Regions from separate parts of the Marinobacter adhaerens HP15 genome, predicted to be linked through region 2. Evidence: predicted binding sites of a transcription regulator. Region 2 holds the regulator's gene; the other holds the start of a gene.
What was found. The regulator FliA, encoded in region 2, starts transcription of late flagellar genes. The targets are predictions, from matches to a motif close to CTAAAGTTTNNNNNNNNNNNGCCGNTAA.

Region 1 (7,197 bases), 1.1 Mb from region 2:
AGATCATCATCGAAAACGACCACCCGTTGCCCTCGGCCTCCGGCATAGCGCCGATGGCCGAAGAGCATTTCCGGGGGCGACCGGAGTCCGGTAACAGGCTGGTTCGGGAGCTGGAGGTGATCGACCGCCTGCTTAGCGGGGAGTGATCAGTCCAGTCTCATTGACAGGTCGACAGCCTTTAAATCCTTGGTCAGCGCGCCAATCGAGATGAAGTCCACGCCGGTTTCGGCGATCGGCACCAGGGTGTCGGCATTGATTCCCCCGGATGCCTCCAGCTTTGCTTTGCCACCCGTGGTAGCGACCGCGGTCCGCATGTCTTCAAGTGAGAACTCATCCAGCATGATGATGTCTGCACCCGCTCGAAGGGCTTGTTCCAGCTCGTCAAGGTTCTCGGTTTCCACCTCCACCGGTTTGCCTGGCGCAATCCGGTGGGCGGCTTCAATGGCCTGGGCAATGGAGCCGCAGGCGGCAATGTGATTTTCTTTGATCAGGAAAGCATCCCACAGCCCGATCCGATGATTGAAGCAGCCGCCACAGGTTACAGCGTATTTCTGGGCCAGGCGCAGACCCGGCAGGGTTTTACGGGTATCCAGCAGTCGAACACCGGTGTGCGCAACCCGGGCGGCATAGCCGGCGCAGGCGGTCGCAACGCCAGACAGGGACTGGAGCCAGTTCAGAGCCGCGCGTTCGGAGCTCAGCAGGCTTCGTGCCGAACCCTGCATGGTAAACAACACCTGATCCGGTGACACGGTCTCGCCATCGGCCACCTGCCAGTTGAGCTCAACGGCCGGATCCACCTGTCGGAAAACCTCGTCCACCCACTCCCTGCCCGCGATGGTGGCGGTTTCCCGCGTAATTACCCGCCCTGTTGCGTGTTTGTCGGCGGGTATCAGTCTGGCCGTGATGTCGCCATCGCCGATGTCCTCCCGCAGACTCTGGGCAACATTTTCAATTCTGGCCTGGCGAAGGAGTTCAGGGGGGATCATAGGGCAAAAAGTCCGGTGCAGTGGGTTGTCGGCGTTTCAGGCTGCCAATTCTAAAGCGCCGCTGGTGAATCGCCAAACTCTTGGGGCAGGGCTGCTAAACTGTGATGCACGTCAGGTCTACACAAAAGGTGACAAAATCTGACACAACCTGACGTGGGCAGCTCGTATCATGTGAAGTGGAGAAATAAACAGGCAATTGTGTAAGACAGGGCGGAGCAGCGAGATGGTGCACGATAACAAGGTTGTCAGCTTTTCAGGCCAGAAACCGCCCGCCCGGTTTTCTTTGCCTGCGTCCCTCGTGCGCCTTCGTGACGCATCGGGTCAGTCCCTCAAGTCCGTTCTTGCCAGTTTTTTCGATCGTGCCGATGATGCCCTGTTTGAACTCGCCGACAGAGCCGGCTCCAACCTCGACCAGACCGCCTACTTTGATGCCATGCGGGAGCTCAGGCTTCGTCGCAAGGCCATGGTGGTCTCGATCCTCCAGTACGTCAGCCAGGCTTTCAATGAAATCGGCAGGTTCCAGCCCCAACAAAGTGCCAGGTCCCTGGATGAAGTTGACGAGGACTCTCTCAGCCTCGTTGATCATTCCCAGCTTGAGCAGCAGGTGGCAGTCGACAATCTCATAAATAAACTCCGGAACCGTTATACCGAACAGATCCGTCTGCTTACCGTCCGGGTCGGGCATCTGGTGCCGGGCATCGAGCTGAAAGACGCACAAATGCCGCTGAGCCCTGAAATCATCTGTGGCGGTGTTGCCGAGGCCTGTGCAGACCTCGACATTGATATCCGGGCCAAGCTGGTGGTTCTGAAGCTGTTTGATCGCCTGCTTGCCGATACCCTCGGGGATTTCTACAAAGAAGCCAATCGCACCTTGATCAGTGAAGGCGTAATGCCTGACATGAAACGACCGCCCACCGGCAAGGTGCCCTCCCGCTCTGGTCAACGTGGGTCAGGAGAGAGTTCAGTGCCGACCAGTGCCAGCGGTCAGGCGGATTCTGCCAGCGAGAGTCAGGGTATGTCTCAGTCACAGGCCACTTTCTCGGAGCTCAGCGCGCTGTTGCATCGCGGTGAGTCCAATGCTGTCACTGGTGGATCCCCGGTCGGCGAAAGCTACATTGACACCGACAGGCTCATGGCCCGTTTGACTGAAGCGCAGTCGAGTAGCAGGCAATGGGGTGAAGGTACCGTTGTACCTCTGAACGAGCAGCTTCAACCCATCCTGCGTTCCGGCGACGGCAACAGCCTGAGCGTTGGGCAGGTCGACAGTGACGTGATCAATCTGGTTTCCATGCTGTTCGACTTTATTCTGGAAGATCGCCAACTGCATCCGGTGATGAAAGCATTGATCGGGCGCCTGCAGATTCCGGTGCTGAAAGTGGCGCTGAGTGACAAGAACTTTTTCAACCGGGGCGGTCACCCGGTTCGAAAACTGCTTAACGAGCTGGCACTCTCGGCCATTGGCTGGACCGAGAAGAAGGCCGGGCAAAGAGACCCGCTTCGGGACAAAATCGAATCAGTGGTAGATCGGGTTCTGTCTGAGTTCACTACCAACGTCTCCCTGTTCGAGGAGTTGCTGAAAGATTTCAGCCACTTCATGGATCTCGATCGCCGACGTCGTGAGCTCGTCGAGCAACGTCTTCGGGATGCTGAAGAAGGGCGTGCTCGTCAGGAGCGGGCGTCCCAGGCGGCGGAAGGCCTGGTTCAGGAGCTGACAGAACAGCGGGACGTACCCGAACCGGTTGCCGGCCTCCTGAGCGAAGCCTGGACCCGGTACCTGCAATGGGTTGTCCTCCGGGAGGGCGAGGAAAGCGACCGGTGGCAGCACGCCCGGAACCTGACCGAGCAGCTGGTCTGGAGTGTGGATCCGCGCCCGGTCACTGATACCACCAGGTCAGATTTGCTGAGGGCAATACCGGCCATTGTGGACGACCTTCGCAAGGCACTGCAGGATATTTCCTGGGACCCGTTTGCCACCGATGCGGCCATTCGCGACCTTGAACTTGCCCATGTGGACGTTTTCCAGCGATTGGTGACGGCTCCGTCCAGGCCGGAATCACCTTCGGAACCAGAGGATCTGCTCGTTCCGGAACCCGCTGCTGAGCAGCCCGTCGAGCCCCCTGAGCCGGCGGCCGAAGACGCTGTCAAAGCAACGCCCTCGCCGGCCGAGCCTGAAGTGCCTGTTTCTGTGGTCAGCGAGACTGCCTCCCAGGCTGACGCTGAAACGCAGACTGCTTCAGTATCTCCAGAGTGGCTGTCAAAGGCCGAAAGCCTGCGTGTGGGTTCCTGGATTGAGCTTACCCGCGACGAAACCCGGGTGCGCTGTAAGCTTGCGGCCTTTATCAAGGCTACTGGCAAATATATCTTTGTGAATCGCAGTGGCGCGAAGGTGGCAGAGTATCTGCGTCAGGAACTGGCCGCCGACATGGAATCCGGGAAAATCAGCATGCTGGATGATGGTCTGATCTTCGACCGGGCACTGGAGTCGATCATCGACAACCTGCGCAGCAGCCGCAAGGACTGATTCGTAGCAACCGTGGCAACTTTGTGATTCAATCAGAGGCTGTAATGCTCTGAAACTTTTGGAATTACTTTGCCCGATTCAGACGTTTTTTCCGAACGCCCTACCGCCTCCGGTATCGATGGAAATTCGCTTCGCGAAACCGGGCGGATTTCCTTCGCCCGCTGGACCCCTTCGCCGAATTTCGGGCCTCGTCCGGATGGAGCGGGCATCTCTCTTCTGGTCGTCCACAATATCAGCCTGCCTCCGGGCCAGTTTGGTGGCCGCGAAATAGAAGACTTCTTCTGCAACCAACTCGACCATTCTGCGCACCCCTACTTCAAGACTATCGAGGGCGTCCAGGTGTCTGCGCACCTGCTGATTCGCCGCGATGGCGCGCTGGTGCAGTTTGTCAGCCTGCTTGATCGGGCCTGGCATGCCGGCCGATCGTGTTTTGAAGGGCAGGAGGAATGCAATGATTTTTCCATCGGGATTGAGCTGGAAGGGACCGACGACACCCCTTACACCACCGAGCAATATCGCATGCTGGCGAAAGTGGCGGACCTGATTATGACGGCCTGGCCGGATATCACGGCCAATCGGATTACCGGGCACTGCGACATTGCGCCCGGCAGGAAGAGCGATCCCGGCCCGGCTTTTGACTGGCGGTATTTCCGGTCAGCCCTGGAAATAGTCCGAGGATCGGGGAGGAACGTCTGAATGGTATTTGTTGTGTTTCTTCTGGCCTACATGGTACGCAGGCGTCTGGATTCCCTGGACATGCTGTCTGGCGATGAGGTCTGGCGTCGTTGGTTCCGCTACGGCAGCCGGGTCAGGGCGGGCCATGAATCGGGGATAGCGACCGGGCTGGCACTGGTCCTGTTTCCGGCCCTGATACTGGGGCTTGCGGAATACCTGCTGGTGTCTTCTGGCTGGAGAATGGCGGCTTACCCGCTGGAGTTCCTGGTGCTGGTCGTCCTTATGGGAACGCCGGGCTGGCGACAGGTACTGCGGGCCTATGCGGAGGCGTGGCACCGGGGAGACATGCAGTCGGCCTGGCATCATGTGAAAGACCTTCTTCCGGCCGATGAACGGGGAGCCGCAGTGTCTCCCGAGGCCATGCACCTCTCCCTGTCCAAGGCACTGATGGTTTCGGTGTTCCAGCGCTTTTTTCGGTGGCTTTCTGGTATGTGGTTGGCGGTATCGGTCTCGCGGTCCTGGCGCGTGGGCTGGTAGCGCTCGCCGAGCAATGGCCGCAGGCGCCGGCCAGGCCGAGGTTTGCAAAGATGTCTGACCTTGCCGGCTGGATTCCTGCCAGGCTTTTGTCGTTAACGTTCGGAATTGCCGGAGATCTGGCCGGCTGGCTGCGTGAAACTCGCCAGACTCTGACCGGAACCTCCAAAAAAGCGGGCGAGGTACTCATGATTTCGGCCAACGGGTCGTTAACCGGGTATGCACTGGATCCAGCGAGGTTTTCCCGGATTCACCCGGATGAGTGGACAGCGTTTGGGGGAAGGAGTCTGCGAGCGGTAAGGGATCTGCTGAACAGAAGCATGCTGGTATGGATATGCATACTCGCCCTGCTGGTTATTTCCGGCGTCGTTTAGCCCGGATTTTATAAAACATTACAGTTTAACAACAAATAAAGCTTAAGTTTTTAAGACTTTAGGCGACAATAGAAGAAAAGAATTAACGTTCAGTGGTTATTTGCCAGCACGAGGGTCCCTGTGAAGCAACTCATTAATCCTGCCATTGCCCTGATGAACCGGCTGCCGATGGTCTACAAGTTCAGTCTCATCAGCATTCTGTTTCTTTTACCAATTGGTGGGCTGTCCTGGCTTGCCATTTCCGAGCTGAATCGCTCGGTTCAGACCATGACCCGGGGTGTCGAGGGGCTGGAGCAACTCCAGCAAGTGGATCGGCTGGTGGATGCGGCGATGGATTATCGAGACTATCGCTCACCGGCGATCATCAAGGATGAGAGTGCCATTACCGCAGTTTCCGAAGAAGCGGCCACTGAGATTGATAGCCTTTTGGCGGCTCTGACCGCAGAAGAGCGCTCGTTCGATACGACTGGCTCCTGGGCCGATCAGGTTGAAGGCCTTCGCCAGGAGTGGGAAGCATTGCGGGCCGATGACAATTATCAGGGCAGCTTCGATCCTCAGTTCAAGTATTATCAGGAATTCGTCCAGAAGGCACAGGCGCTGCTTTCGGCCACCATTGAAATCTCTGGTTTGGGGCAGGGGGCCTCAAGAGAAAACCAGTTGATTCTGGGCCTGGTCCAGGACTCTCTCCCGGCTGCACGCACCGTGATCGGTCGGGCAAAATCCTACGGAATCTTCGCATTGGTCGAGGGGCAGGTAGGTTACGCCCTGAGCGAAACCCTGAACGAAATCTATGACCAGTTGACTAATCGCACCTCCTTGCTTTCACCGGCCTTGGCTCTTGCTTCTGAAGCATCGCCGGCCCTTGCCAATCAGGCAGGCAACGCCATTCAACGGGTTGACGAGAGTTTGATGGTGGTTCGGGATCATCTGGATCTGAACGTGATAACGCCCATGCGTCTGGAAATGCCCTGGACCGAATACGACGATCTGATGTCCGGGCAGTTGGCCCACTACGACGACGTCAAGACGGCTGCCTTCAGCGTGGTCGACTCGAACCTTCGCGCACGGCTCGAGAGTGAGATCAACCAGCGTCGCCTGATCGTGGTTGCCCTGATCGCCGTGCTGCTTGTGGTTGTCTATCTCTACATCGGCTTCTTCATGTCCGTACGTACTGCCATCAACCGCTTCAGCGAAGCCGCGCGGAACGTTGCCGCCGGCGACATGACCACGCACATCAGTTTGCGCAACCGCGATGAGCTGGGCGAGTTGACGACGGAATTCAATAACATGACCGACCGGATTGCCGAGCTGATCCGCTCTGTCAGCCGGACGACGGCGGACGTAGACCAGCAGGCCACCCGGGTCAATGACACCGCTGCGGCCAACAGCGAAGCGGTTGCGCGTCAGATGGAAGAAAGCGGCCAGATCAATGAAGCCATGAACCAGATGGTTGAGGCGGTTCATGAAGTCACCGAAAGCGCGCACCGGGTTGCGGACAGCGCGAGCAATGCCGAACAGGACACAGAAACCGGCCGGGGCGTGGTGGCCGACACGGTTGAAACCATCAACAAGCTGGCGGGTGAAATCTCAGGCGCGGTGGAAGTGATCAACCGGGTCAGCAAGGACAGTGACAACATCAGTCAGGTGCTGGTCGAGATCAAGGCCATCGCCGAGCAGACCAACCTGCTCGCCCTGAACGCCGCGATCGAGGCGGCCCGAGCCGGGGAGCAGGGGCGTGGTTTCGCGGTGGTTGCCGATGAGGTTCGCTCGCTGTCACAGCGCACGCACAAATCGACGGAAGAAATCGAAGGCATGATTTCCCGGCTCCAGAGCGGCGTCAAGGACGCGGTGTCGGCCATGACCAACAGCCGGGACGTGACCGAGGCAACGGTGCAGAAGTCCGGAGAGGTGACAGAGGCCCTGGATAGAATCGCCAAGGGCATCTCCGTGATCGTGGATATGAGTCACCAGATCGCCCAGGCCGCCGAAGAGCAGTCTGCCGTCGCGAAAAACGTGAACTCGAACGTTGAGCAGATTGGCGAGCTGGGCCATAAAACAGCCGCCAATGCTGAAGAAACCCTGGGTTCTTCCAGAGAAATGTCGCAAC
Region 2 (7,197 bases):
AATACGTCATCCGTCAGCCCTGCCTTGGCAACGGCCATCGGCATGCCGTAGATCACAGACGATTTTTCATCCTGGGACCATATATCCGACCCGCTCTGCTTCATCATCCGACAGCCTTCTTTGCCGTCCGAGCCCATCCCGGTGAGAATGACTCCCAGCGTCTTGCCCGGAAAGCTGCGGGCAAGAGAACCGAAGGTAACGTCCACGCAGGGTTTGTAATTGAGCCGCTCGTCCCCGGGCAAAATACGGATCCTGGCCTGTCCGCCCCGATTCTCGACCATCATCTGTTTGCCGCCGGGCGCCAGCAAAGCCAGGCCGGGCCGCAACACATCACCATCCTCAGCCTGCCGGACTTCAATCCGGCAGAGCTTGTTAAGGCGTTCGGCGAAGGCCGGAGTAAAACTCGCCGGCATATGCTGCACCAGAACAATCGGTGCCGGGAAGGTCGCGGGCAACACCGTCAGTACCCGCTGCAGGGCAACCGGGCCGCCGGTTGAAGTACCAATGCCAACAACGGCGTAATGCTTGGCCGGCCCACGGCGGCCATGGCGCCTGGGGGCCTCGGTTTCGCCCGGAGAACCTGCCGGCGCTGCCGGAGCCCGGGTATCAGGACGCTGACGCGGTGCTGGTTCCGGACGCGGGCGCCCTGCAGGCTCCGGCGCCCGAGAGGCGGGAGTTGAAGGTTCCGCGCGGGACGGCGCGGGAGACCGGTTGCCGGGACGACTGCGGGCCACATCCAGAATCCGCTCAATCAGGATTTTCTGAAGCTGACTGTTGTCCCGGGCAATTTCTTCGAAATTCTTGGGCAGAAAATCAACGGCGCCGGCCTCGAGCGCATCCAGTGTGACCCGGGCGCCCTCATAGGTGAGCGATGAGAACATGAGCACCGGTATCGGATGTTTGCGCATGATTTCGCGCACGGCAGAGATGCCATCCATCACCGGCATCTCATAATCCATGGTAATCACGTCGGGACGCAGTTTCTCGGCCAGCTCAACGCCTTCCCGACCATTGGTCGCAGCACCTACCACTTTGATCTGGCCGGAGCTGGTCAGGATTTCCGTCAGCCGTTTGCGAAAAACCCTGAATCGTCAACGACCAGGACAGAAACTGTCATCCACTTCTCCTACCCAATCCATCGTTCTTCGGCCTTCTCTGGCAAAAAGCGCCGGAAGGCCCGGCTCAACCGTAATGCTGCAACAGGCTTGGCACATCAATAATCAGTGCAATCCGGCCATCGCCGGTAATGGTGGCACCGGCCATGCCTGGCGTACCCTGGAGCGCTCGCCCAAGGGGCTTGATAACCACTTCTTCCTGACCAACCAGCTGGTCGACCACGAACCCGACCTGCTTGGTACCCATGGCCACAATGACAACATGGGCGTTATCGGGCACCTCCTGGCCAGCACCGCCACGAACCAGCCAGCGCTTGATATGGAATAGCGGGAAGACTTTATCCCGAACCACAATGCACTCGCGCCCATCGACGATGTTGGTCTTGGTCAGGTCCAGATGGAAAATCTCGACCACGTTGACCAGCGGCAACGCAAAGGATTGATCGCCCAGCATGATCATCAGGGTGGGCATGATGGCGAGCGTCAGCGGAACCTTGATGACAATGCGAGAGCCCTTGCCCAGCTCGGATTCGATGCTCAACTGGCCATTGAGCTGGCCAATCTTGGTTTTCACCACATCCATGCCGACGCCACGTCCGGACACATCCGAAATCTGCTCCTTGGTGGAGAATCCGGCGGCAAAAATAAGGTTGTAACACTCCGAATTGGTCAGCCGGTCCGCTGCATCCTGGTCGTAGATACCCTTTTCGACTGCTTTGCGGCGCAGGACCTCCGGATCCATGCCCGCGCCGTCATCCTCGATAAACAGCAGAATATGGTCTCCCTCCTGCTCGGCAGAGAGGGTAACCGTTCCCTGGCGTGGCTTCCCGGCCTTCTCGCGGACTTCCGGAGCCTCGATCCCGTGGTCCACCGAATTCCGCACCAGGTGAACCAGCGGATCAGACAGCGCTTCAACCAGGTTCTTGTCGAGATCGGTTTCCTCGCCATGCATCACCAGGTTCACCTCTTTCTTGAGGTTTCTGGCGAGATCGCGCACAACGCGGGGGAACCTGCCGAACACCTTTTTGATCGGCTGCATGCGGGTCTGCATGACGGCGGACTGGAGATCAGTCGTAACCACATCCAGGTTGGATACCGCCTTGTGCATGTGTTCGTCTTCACTTTCAGCACCCAGCCGCTGCAAGCGGTTACGCACCAGCACCAGCTCACCCACCATATTCATGATGTCATCGAGCCGCTTGGTGTCGACACGAACCGTCGTTTCCGCGGCCGGGGCATTCTCGCGAGCAGGCATCGCCGGTGCGGCAGCGCCTTTGGCCTCCGGCCTCTCGGCTGGCTTCGATTTTTCGGGCTTTGACGTGTTTGCTTTCGGTGAAGCCGGCTCTTTTGAAGATGCAGGCTGTTTCGGCGCTGAGGGCTGTTTTGGAGCTGCAGGCTCTTTCGAGGCTGAAGGCTCTCCGCCCGCGGTCGGGCTTCCGCCCTTGCCGTGAAGATCGTCCAGCAGTTTCTCGAATTCGTCGTCGGTGATCAGGTCGTCGCCGCCAGCAGATCCGGCCTTGGCAGCCGGCTTTTCTTCTTTACTAGAAGCCTCTTCCTCGCCAGCTGGCGCACCGGCAAACTGACCTTTTCCGTGCAGTTGGTCCAGTAGCGCTTCGAATTCGTCGTCGGTTATTTCGTCGTCTCCAGAACTTTCCTGGTCACCGCCGGCCGATCCGGCGCTCGAAGCCGAGGAAACCTCCGCTGATTTCTCGTCCTGCAATGCATCCAGAAGCTGTTCGAACTCGTCGTCGGTGATGTCGCCACCGTCTTCTGCCGGTTCGCTCTCTTCCTGCTCAGGTTGAGCGGCAGTGGCCGGTGCCCCCTCGCCTTCAGGCTGGGCCAAGGCATCCAGACGGGCAATAAGTTCGTCCGGAGCCGGTGTCAGCTCCTCATGATTGCGGACCTGCTCAAACATGGCATTGACGTAGTCGAGTGCTTCTAGAACCACGTCCATCAGTTCGGAATCCACCTTGCGCTTGTGATTACGCAAGATGTCGAAAACGTTTTCCGCGGAATGGCAGCAGTTCACCAGCGCTTCAAGCTGAAGGAAGCCGGCTCCGCCTTTCACGGTATGGAAACCACGGAAGATGGCGTTGAGCAGATCACTGTCGTCAGGATGTCGCTCAAGATCTACCAACTGCTCTGACAGCTTTTCGAGGATCTCGCCGGCTTCTACCAGGAAGTCCTGCAAAATCTCTTCATCAGCATCAAACGCCATGCGTTACCCTCATTATTCAGAAACCGAGACTGGACAACAGGTCGTCTACGTCGTCCTGCCCCGAAACTACATCTTCACGCTCATCGGCCTTGATCTGGGGCCCGACGCCCTTCTCTGCAGACTCTTCTTTTCTTCAATCTGGTGCACCGTGCCCGTGAGCTGGTCCACATGACTGGCCATCACCACCAGGCTGAGCATCTGCTCCTCAACCTCTTTCACCAGGGCGGTGACCTTCTGGATGACCTGACCTGTCAGATCCTGATAGTCCTGAGCCAGCAGGATTTCCGACAGGTTGCTGTACATGGTGTCGGCATCGGTTGCCATGCTGACAAAAAACGATCAATCCGGCCGTACAGCTCGCGAAACTCAGCCGGCTGCATTTCCCGGCGACGCAGGCGCTGCCACTCATCACGCAACGCGGCGGCCTCGTCTCTGAGGGCATTGGCCACCGGCATGGTTTCCTCAACCAGGTCCATGGTCCGGTTGGCTGCTTCACCGGTCATCTGCACAACGTATTCGAGACGATCAGAGGCATCAGTCATCTTTGACAGTGCTTCCTGCTGCTCGGCGTTACGGGGATCAATCTGGAAGTTCCGGATTGCTTCGTGCAGGCTCCGCGTCAGCCGCCCTACCTCACGGTACAGACTCTGATCCCTGACCTCGCTGAGTTCATTGATCAGGGTCATGGCTTTGGCATAATCACCCGCATCAACACTCTCGGCCAGTTCCGCTGCCTGCCGCTGGAGCTTTTCCGTCACCTCCGGTTCAAGGCCCCGATGGTTCTTTTTGCTATCGCTCATGAGAGCCATCCGACCTCTGGTTACTGGATTCTTTCAAAGATTTTCTCAATCTTTTCCTTGAGCACGGCAGCGGTGAACGGCTTGACCACATAACCGTTTACGCCTGCCTGGGCAGCGGCAACGATCTGGTCGCGCTTGGCCTCAGCAGTTACCATCAATACCGGCAGGGTTTTCAGATTCTCGTCCGCCCGAACGGCCTTGAGCAGGTCGAAGCCTGACATACCCGGCATGTTCCAGTCGGTCACCAGAAAATCGTATTTGCCGCTTTTGAGCATTGGCAGTGCCGTGTTGCCGTCGTCAGCTTCATCGGTGTTGGTGAAGCCAAGATCACGCAGCAGGTTCTTGATGATCCGTCGCATTGTGGAGAAGTCGTCCACAATGAGGATTTTCATGTTTTTGTCCAATGGGACCTCCAGTTAGTAACACCCGGAATTCGTTTGACCTTTGCGTTCAAAGTCTAGCAGGCCGCTGTTTTAACCGCTTATTGTCGGACCTTTGCTTCGGTTGTAAAGCATCGGTTACCAAAAACTACAGACTACCTCGTTGGCGACACAGACTGAACGCGGTCAGTTGTCCGATTCCTGACGCCAATCCGAGAGCCGTCCCCGAAGGCGCAGGGCTGCCTGGCTGTGAATCTGGCTTACCCTGCTCTCACTGACGCCGAGCACCGCGCCAATCTCCTTGAGGTTCAGTTCTTCCTGGTAGTAAAGGCTCAACACCAGCTTTTCCCGCTCCGGCAGGTCTTCAATCGCCTCAGCGAGGCTCCGCCGGAAGGCATCGGAGGACAACCCCTCAAGGGGATTATCCTGCGTCTCTGTCTGTTCTATCGGCAGCTCTCCGGATTCATTGAGCTCGTCGAGGCTAAAAAGTCGACCGCTGTTGGAATCGGAAAGGTAGGAGTGGTATTCGGGCAGCCCCATACCCAGCTCTTCGGCCACTTCCTGGTCGTGGGCTTCGCGGCCAAGTCGATCTTCAACGGCCTTGATGGCCTGGGAAATGCGACGGGCGTTGCGATGAACAGAACGTGGCACCCAGTCACCCTTGCGGATTTCGTCCACCATGGCGCCGCGAATACGGATACCGGCGTAAGTCTCGAAGGTAGCACCTTTGGTAGAACTGTAACGCTGGGCGGCCTCGAGCAGACCGATCATGCCGGCCTGCATCAGGTCCTCAAGCTGGACGGACGCCGGCAGGCGAGCCATCAGGTGAAGGGCAATTTTCTTGACCAGCGGCGCGTGCTGCTCAATGAGCTGAGCCGGCTTCTGCGCACTTGACTGGTTATAGATTCCGAGGTTTTTCGCCAATGTCATGTATCCGGTTTTTTGTTTGACTGGATCCGATTCAGACTTCGACGAGCCGCTCCACAAAAAATTCCAGATGCCCGCGGGGAGAGGACGGCAACGGCCAGCTATCTACCTTGTCCGCCAGCGCCTTGATGGCCAGTGAAGCTTTCGCCCTGGGATAGGCGTCCAGCACCGCACGCTGCCGCTGAACCGCTTTCTTCACGGCCTCATCGTAGGGGACTATTCCTACGTATTGTAGTGCCACATCGAGGAAGCGCTCGGTGACCCGGGTCAGTTTTTCAAACAGATGCCGGCCTTCCTGCTCATTCCGGACCTGATTGGCAAGAATACGGAAGCGGTTGGTTCCATAATCACGGTTCATCAGCTTGATCAGGGCATAGGCATCGGTGATCGAGGTCGGCTCGTCGCAGACAACCAGCAGCAGCTCCTGCGACGCTCTCAGAAAACTGACCACTGACTCGGAAATACCGGCGGCGGTATCAACGATCAGGACATCGATCTGATCACCCAGTTCGCTGAACGCATTAATCAGCCCGGCATGTTCCATGGGGCTGAGCTGGGTCATTCGTTGGGTACCGGAAGAGGCGGGGACAATCTTGATGCCACCGGGACCATTCACCAGAACGTCCTTCAGATCACAGTCGCCCGCCAGAACATCCTGGAGGTTGCGATTGGCAGTGATGCCCAGCAAGACGTCGATATTGGCGAGCCCCAGATCGGCGTCGAGCAGCACCACTCTCCGGCCTTTCTGCGCCAGGGCAATTCCGAGGTTCACCGACACGTTACTCTTGCCGACACCACCCTTTCCGCCGGAAACTGCAATCACCTGTACCGGATGTGCTCTGCTCATACTGTTTTTGGTCTCTCGCCACGTTTCGCCGGCTTTGTCTCCGACGCCTGCTGTCAATCTGTCCGGTCTCAGGCGTGCTCTTTCAGGCCCTCTGCGACCGCTTGCTGTTGCTGGAGTGTTTTCAGCCGATCCACGGCCAACCGCACCAGCGGAACGGCTTCTGCGTGGTGCAGGTCTTCAGGAATCTTCTGGCCGTCTGTGTAATAGGCTACCGGCAGACCGGTTTCCATCACAAACCCGAGAGACTCGCCCAGCGTCAGGGCCTCGTCGATTTTGGTCATCAAACAGCCCGCAAGATTTGCCATCTTATAGCAATGCCACACGGATTTCATGATGCGAGGCTGACTGGTTGCCGAGACCACCAGATGGGTTTTGATATTGTGATGGCTGCGAGCCAGTTCGGCCAGCTGTTCCTGATAGCCTTTGTCCGCACTGGTCAGTCCGGCGGTATCAATCAGCACCAGATGACGGTCTGAAAGCTCGTCCAGAATATCGTCCAGACTGTGGCTCTCATCCACGACCCGAACCGGCACATTCAGGATCCGACCGAACACGAATAACTGCTCGTGCGCCGCCACCCGATAGCGATCCGTGGTAACCAGGGCCACGGAATCGGAACCATGCTTGAGCACGTAGCGAGCGGCGAGTTTTCCGATGGTGGTGGTTTTCCCGGACCCTGTCGGCCCCACCAACGCGTAGGCGCCGCCCTCATCCAGCCACTCCATGCGGGAGGTCCGGACCCCGGTACACAGCATTTTCAGGGACTGCTTCCAACCGTCTTCCAGACGCCCCGCCTTGTGACGACGGGAAATTGACCCCGCCAGATCACTGCCGAGGCCGAACTCCTGCAAGCGCTCGGCAAGCCTCTGCTGCACGGCGGTGGTCGCAGAAACCTCCGGCTCCGGTTGCG

Region 1: the regulator FliA is predicted to act here: its motif matches at 5,132-5,159, upstream of HP15_RS06565 (methyl-accepting chemotaxis protein).

Annotation. Positions count from the first base shown of each region.
Region 1 covers NC_017506.1:1,364,183-1,371,379, forward strand. The annotation lists gene HP15_RS06540 (YqcC family protein) at 1-146, shown strand, start outside; gene nadC (carboxylating nicotinate-nucleotide diphosphorylase) at 147-986, opposite strand; gene HP15_RS06550 (DUF1631 domain-containing protein) at 1,210-3,507, shown strand; gene ampD (1,6-anhydro-N-acetylmuramyl-L-alanine amidase AmpD) at 3,622-4,203, shown strand; gene HP15_RS22590 (CobD/CbiB family protein) at 4,204-4,719, shown strand; gene HP15_RS22595 (hypothetical protein) at 4,770-5,090, shown strand; gene HP15_RS06565 (methyl-accepting chemotaxis protein) at 5,211-7,197, shown strand, end outside.
Region 2 covers NC_017506.1:2,418,300-2,425,496, forward strand. The annotation lists partial or broken gene cheB (chemotaxis-specific protein-glutamate methyltransferase CheB) at 1-1,117, opposite strand, end outside; gene HP15_RS11450 (chemotaxis protein CheA) at 1,183-3,333, opposite strand; partial or broken gene HP15_RS11455 (protein phosphatase CheZ) at 3,350-4,142, opposite strand; gene cheY (chemotaxis response regulator CheY) at 4,154-4,537, opposite strand; gene HP15_RS11465 (RNA polymerase sigma factor FliA) at 4,700-5,443, opposite strand; gene HP15_RS11470 (MinD/ParA family protein) at 5,475-6,287, opposite strand; gene flhF (flagellar biosynthesis protein FlhF) at 6,356-7,197, opposite strand, start outside.